Linked DNA regions of Pararhizobium sp. A13. The protein of the gene in region 1 interacts with the protein of each later gene in a pairwise test. Links are inferred from orthologs where the notes say so. Each region holds a gene or a part of one and is shown in the gene's direction. Other genes may lie near its edges.

Region 1 (3,445 bases):
AGAGAATGAAGAAGGCGATCAGCGTGCCGCGGCGCGCCACAAGGAACCGTTGTTGGCGGCTCATGCCCGTGGTCAGGCTGAGGAAGATCGGCGCGAGGCCGGGTGGATCGATGGTGACCAGAATGGTGGTCAGCGCATTGATCAGAAGGTCGAAGTGTGACATCCGATGTCCCCGTCGCGGCCTTGTTTATGATCGCCGTCTCATGGATTGTTAGGCGACCGGATCGACGAAGGAAAGAGCCGTTTCGGACCGTTCCTTCGCTTTTGCCTTGCAAATGCCATCCATAGCGCCGAAGAGCCTAAAAGGCTGTTCAAAACCCGGCCCCGAAATTGGCGCTCGCCAATGCATTCGGCTATAAAAATCTGTCTGATTCTGAACAAAGATCGTGATCGAAATTGACTGAACAAACCACACCCGGCGGCGGCAAGAATCCACCAGGCATCGAGCCTATTTCCATCATGGAGGAAATGCAGCGGTCGTATCTCGATTACGCCATGAGCGTCATCGTCAGCCGCGCTCTTCCCGATGTCCGCGACGGTCTGAAGCCGGTTCACCGCCGCATCCTCTGGGGGATGAGCGAACTCGGCATCGACTGGAACAAGAAATACGTCAAATGCGCCCGCGTCACCGGTGACGTGATGGGTAAATACCACCCGCACGGCAACATGGCGATTTACGACGCCCTGGCGCGCATGGCGCAGCCTTGGTCGTTGCGTCTGCCGCTGATCGACGGTCAGGGCAATTTCGGCTCCATCGACGGCGATCCACCGGCGGCCGAACGCTACACGGAATGCCGGCTGCAGAAGGCAGCGCATGCGCTGCTCGACGACCTCGACAAGGAAACGGTCGATTTCCGCGACAACTATGACGGTACGCTGAACGAACCCTCGGTCGTTCCGGCCAAGTTCCCGAATCTGCTGGTCAATGGCGCAGGCGGCATCGCGGTCGGCATGGCGACGAACATCCCGCCGCACAACCTGATGGAAGTCATCAACGGCTGCATCGCGCTGATCGACGATCCGGCGCTCGAACTGCCGCAATTGATGGAGATCATTCCCGGACCGGACTTCCCGACCGGCGCCTTCATCCTTGGCCGCTCCGGCATCCGCTCGGCCTATGAGACGGGCCGCGGCTCGGTCATCATGCGCGGCCGCGCCACCATCGAACCGATGCGCGGCGATCGCGAACAGATCATCATCACCGAAGTTCCCTATCAGGTGAACAAGGCGACGATGATCGAGAAGATGGCAGAACTGGTCAAGGACAAGCGCATCGAGGGCATTTCCGACCTGCGCGACGAATCCGACCGCCAGGGCTACCGCGTCGTCGTCGAACTCAAGCGCGACGCCAATGCGGAGGTCATCCTCAACCAGCTTTATCGCTACACGCCGCTGCAGACCTCCTTCGGCTGCAACATGGTGGCGCTGAACGGCGGCAAGCCGGAGCAGATGACGCTGCTCGACATGCTGCGCGCCTTCGTGGCCTTCCGCGAGGAAGTCATCAGCCGGCGCACGAAGTACCTGCTGCGCAAGGCGCGTGAGCGCGCGCACGTTCTGGTCGGTCTCGCCATTGCGGTTGCCAATATCGACGAGATCATCAAGCTGATCCGCGAGGCGCCGGATCCGCAGACCGCCCGCGAGCAATTGATGACGCGCCGCTGGCCTGCCTCCGATGTCGAGAGCCTGATCCGGCTGATCGACGATCCGCGCCACCGGATCAATGAGGACCTCACCTACAACCTGTCGGAAGAGCAGGCGAGGGCGATCCTTGAACTTCGTCTCGCCCGCCTGACGGCGCTTGGACGTGACGAAATCGGCGACGAACTCAACAAGATCGGCACCGAGATCAGCGATTATCTGGACATCCTCTCCTCGCGCGTCCGCATCATGACGATCGTGAAGGACGAGCTTATAGCCGTGCGCGACGAATTCGGCACGCCGCGCCGCACCGAGATCGTCGAAGGCGGTCCGGACATGGACGATGAGGATCTGATCGCCCAGGAAGACATGGTCATCACCGTGTCCCACCTCGGCTATATCAAGCGGGTGCCGCTGACGACCTACCGGGCGCAGCGTCGCGGCGGCAAGGGCCGCTCCGGCATGGCGACGCGCGACGAGGATTTCGTGACGAGGCTTTTCGTCGCCAACACGCACACGCCGATCCTGTTCTTCTCCTCGCGTGGCATCGTCTACAAGGAGAAGGTCTGGCGTCTGCCGATCGGAACGCCGCAGTCGCGCGGCAAGGCACTGATCAACATGCTGCCACTCGAAGCCGGCGAACGCATCACCACGATCATGCCGCTGCCTGAGGACGAGAGCACTTGGGAAAACCTCGACGTGATGTTCTCGACCACCCGCGGCACGGTTCGCCGCAACAAGCTGTCGGATTTCGTCCAGGTCAACCGCAACGGCAAGATCGCCATGAAGCTCGAGGAGGAGGGTGATGAAATCCTCTCCGTCGAGACCTGTACCGATCAGGACGACGTCCTTCTAACGACGGCTCTCGGCCAGTGCATCCGGTTCCCAGTCGATGATGTGCGCGTCTTCGCGGGCCGAAACTCGATCGGCGTCCGCGGCATCTCGCTCGGTGAAAACGACAGGATCATCTCGATGACCATCGTCGGCCATGTCGGTGCCGAGCCTTGGGAACGCGCTGCCTACCTGAAGCGCGCCGCGGCAGAACGGCGCGCGGCAACCGGCGAAGACGAGGAAATCGCTCTGGTCGGCGAAGAGGTGACTGAGGAAGGTCAACTTGACGAGGCCCGTTACGAGGAACTGAAGGCGCGCGAACAGTTCGTGCTGACGGTCTCGGTCAAGGGATTCGGCAAGCGGTCGTCCACCTACGATTTCCGCACCTCCGGCCGCGGTGGCAAGGGCATCCGCGCGACGGACACGTCGAAGACGGGCGAAATCGGCGAACTCGTCGCAGCCTTCCCGGTCGAAGACAACGATCAGATCATGTTGGTGTCGGATGGCGGCCAGCTGATCCGCGTGCCTGTCAACGGCATCCGCCTTGCCAGCCGCGCGACCAAGGGTGTGACGATCTTCTCGACAGCCAAGGACGAGAAGGTCGTCTCGGTCGAGCGGATCAGCGAGCCGGAATCCGATGAGGAAGACGAGATTGCGGCCGGGTCGGACGTGCCGGAAGGCGAGCCGCCCGCTGCAACGGAAGAGTAACGGTTCCTCCATGTCAAGATGAAAACCGGGCGATCCTGTCGCCCGGTTTTTCTTTGCCATTGAATTTGTTCGTCCGCGAATTAATCCTGTCGTTGCACCGTTACAGACGTGATTCCCAGATGGGCAATCGGGGCAAGGGGCAGGGAATTCATGGGGCATTTGACACGGCGCGCGCTGTTGGCAGGGGTATCCGCAGGCATCGGGCTTTATGCCGGCCGCACGCTTCTTGCTCCGACAAGCGCCGCAGGTCCGGTTTTTCCGGCGGAAG
Region 2 (3,170 bases), 2.2 Mb from region 1 along the record:
CTATCTCTCGGCACTGGAACATGGAAAGCGCGGCGCGCCGAGCTTTGAACTCCTGCAAAGGGTCGCCGGATATTTCAATGTCATCTGGGATGATGCCGACGAGCTTTTCGGTCTGGCAGCACTGTCCGATCCGAAAGTCGTGCTCGATACTTCCGGTTTGTCGCCCGCTCACACGGCCTTTGCCAACCGGCTCGCGAGCCGTATTCGTGGCTTATCCGGCGAAACCATCCATATGCTGGAAGATGTTTTGGAAAAAGGTCGGTTTGCTGATAAGGAACTCTGATGATCCCCTGAATTCTGCCGCTTTCAGGCTGCACGGGATTTGGAACTCTGGACAAAATCCCTATATTCGGGGAGCGCCATCGAGGGCTGATTCGCACGGAATCAGATCTCCGACGACATGGCATCAAAACCTGGAAAGACTTATAGCCGAATGACCGATTTGCCTGAAACCGAAGCCGGCGCAAACGCCGAATATGGTGCCGATTCCATCAAGGTCCTGAAGGGTCTCGATGCTGTCCGCAAGCGGCCGGGCATGTATATCGGCGATACCGACGACGGCTCGGGTCTGCACCACATGGTCTACGAGGTCGTGGACAATGCGATCGACGAGGCGCTGGCTGGTCATGCCGACATCGTCACGGTGACGCTGAACGCCGACGGTTCCGTGACGGTGACCGACAACGGTCGCGGCATCCCGACCGACATCCACACGGGCGAAGGGATTTCGGCTGCCGAAGTAATCATGACGCAACTGCACGCCGGCGGGAAGTTCGACCAGAATTCCTACAAGGTTTCCGGCGGTCTGCATGGCGTTGGCGTCTCGGTCGTCAACGCGCTCTCGGTCAAGCTCAAGCTCAAGATCAAGCGCCAGGGCAAGATCCACGAGATCAGCTTCACGCACGGCGTGGCCGATGCGCCCCTGGCGGTCGTCGGCGACAGCAATGGCGAAACCGGCACGGAAGTGACATTCCTGCCGAGCAGCGACACTTTTACGATGATAGAGTTCGACTACGGCACGCTCGAACACCGTCTGCGCGAACTGGCCTTCCTGAATTCCGGTGTACGCATCCTGCTCACCGACAAGCGCCATTCCGATATCCGCCAGGACGAGATGATCTATGACGGCGGTCTCGAAGCCTTCGTCGCCTATCTCGACCGCGCCAAGAAGCCGCTGGTCTCGAAGCCTGTCTCTATTCGCGGTGAAAAGGACGGCATCACCGTCGAAGTCGCCATGTGGTGGAACGACAGCTACCACGAGAACGTGCTTTGCTTCACCAACAACATTCCCCAGCGCGACGGCGGCACGCATATGGCCGGGTTCCGCGGCGCGCTGACCCGCCAGATCGTCTCCTATGCCGACAGTTCCGGCATCATGAAGAAGGAAAAGGTGACGCTGACCGGTGACGACTGCCGCGAAGGGTTGACGGCGGTTCTCTCGGTCAAGGTGCCGGATCCGAAATTCTCCTCGCAGACCAAGGACAAGCTGGTCTCCTCGGAAGTCCGCCCGGTCGTCGAAAGCCTTGTCAACGAAGCGCTGAGCGTCTGGCTGGAAGAACATCCGGGCGACGCCAAGATCCTGGTCGGCAAGGTTGTCGAAGCGGCCGCCGCGCGCGAAGCAGCACGCAAGGCGCGCGAGTTGACCCGCCGCAAGGGCGCGCTGGATATTTCCTCGCTGCCAGGAAAACTGGCCGACTGTTCAGAACGGGATCCCGCCAAGTCGGAACTCTTCCTCGTCGAAGGGGACTCGGCAGGCGGTTCGGCCAAGCAGGGCCGGTCGCGCGAAAACCAGGCGATCCTACCGCTGCGCGGCAAGATCCTCAATGTCGAGCGCGCCCGCTTCGACAAGATGCTGTCGAGCCAGGAAATTGGCACGCTGATCACGGCACTCGGCACGTCGATCGGCAAGGACGAATTCAATCCGGAAAAGCTGCGCTATCACAAGATCATCATCATGACCGATGCTGACGTTGACGGCGCCCACATCCGCACCCTGCTGCTCACCTTCTTCTTCCGGCAGATGCCGGAGCTGATCGAGCGCGGCCATCTCTATATCGCCCAGCCGCCGCTCTATAAGGTCGCGCGTGGCAAGTCGGCGCAATATCTGAAGGATGAAAAGGCGCTGGAGGAATATCTGATCTCCATGGGCCTCGAGGACGCGGCGCTTGAACTGGGCTCCGGCGAGGTTCGTGTCGGGCAGGACCTGCGCGAAGTGATCCTCGACGCGCTGCGCCTGCGCTCGCTGGTCGAAGGTCTGCACTCGCGCTACAGCCGTTCGGTCGTCGAGCAGGCGGCGATTGCGGGGGCGCTCAATCCGGAATTCAACCAGCATACCGAGCAGTCGGAAGCAACGGCAGCCGAGGTTGCGAAGCGCCTCGACCTGATCGCCGAAGAAACCGAACGCGGCTGGACGGCCGTGGTCGCCGGCGATGGCGGGCTGCGCTTCGAGCGTATGGTGCGCGGCGTCAAGGAAGTGGCCTCGCTCGACATGGCGCTGATCGGTTCATCCGACGCGCGCCACATCGACCAGCTGACCCCGCGCCTGAAGGAAATTTACGGCCATCCGCCGATCCTGCGCCGCAAGGACGGTGCGCTGGAAATCAGCGGCCCGCGCGCGCTGCTCGACGCGATCTTCGCCAGCGGCCGCAAGGGCCTGTCGATGCAGCGATACAAGGGTCTCGGCGAGATGAATGCCGAGCAGCTGTGGGAAACGACGCTCGATCCGAACGTCCGCTCGTTGCTGCAGGTCAGGGTCCACGACGCGACCGATGCCGATGGTCTGTTCTCGCGCCTGATGGGTGACGAAGTCGAACCACGCCGTGACTTCATCCAGGAAAACGCGCTGAGCGTCGCCAACCTCGATATCTGATCGAGGCGTGCACGTTGCTCGACGTCAAAACCACGCCTCCGCAAGAAGGCGTGGTTTTCTTTTTGCAGCTACCCGGCGACGAAGGAGCCGTTGAAGGCGATTTCCGAGAGGGGGCGGCGGGGGCTCGGGGTTTCGCGCGCCTGCAGGAAGTCTGGCAGTTGCGACTTGTCGCCCAGCCGGCCGATGGCGGCGGCGGCTTCCACCCGGTGGCCCTCCGGAATGCCGAGAATTTCGACGGCCTTGTCGAAATGCAGCCCGGTCATGCCGTGTGCCTGGAACCCAAGCAGCTGCGCCTGATGGG

What was found. Proteins that work in one complex are often made in the same cells at the same time.
Region 2: the proteins of gyrA (region 1) and gyrB interact in binary tests that used the Escherichia coli proteins (3 or more experiments, as listed by UniProt). The link is inferred for Pararhizobium sp. A13 from one-to-one orthologs.

Annotation. Positions count from the first base shown.
Region 1 is NZ_CP149510.1:3,150,523-3,153,967, forward strand. Bases 4-3,377 are described here. They hold gyrA (DNA gyrase subunit A), read left to right. Parts: upstream 4-396; coding sequence 397-3,177; downstream 3,178-3,377. Other genes in these bases: WI754_RS15525 (MarC family protein), read right to left, coding at 4-163; WI754_RS15535 (FAD-binding protein), read left to right, coding at 3,328-3,377. In the rest of the region: more of WI754_RS15525, read right to left, coding at 1-3; more of WI754_RS15535, read left to right, coding at 3,378-3,445. UniProt on the Escherichia coli protein: A type II topoisomerase that negatively supercoils closed circular double-stranded (ds) DNA in an ATP-dependent manner to maintain chromosomes in an underwound state.
Region 2 is NZ_CP149510.1:985,390-988,559, forward strand. What follows is about bases 53-3,151. They hold gyrB (DNA topoisomerase (ATP-hydrolyzing) subunit B), read left to right. Parts: upstream 53-433; coding sequence 434-2,869; downstream 2,870-3,151. Other genes in these bases: WI754_RS04690 (helix-turn-helix transcriptional regulator), read left to right, coding at 53-283; WI754_RS04700 (nitroreductase family protein), read right to left, coding at 2,938-3,151. Also shown: more of WI754_RS04690, read left to right, coding at 1-52; more of WI754_RS04700, read right to left, coding at 3,152-3,170. UniProt on the Escherichia coli protein: DNA gyrase negatively supercoils closed circular double-stranded DNA in an ATP-dependent manner to maintain chromosomes in an underwound state.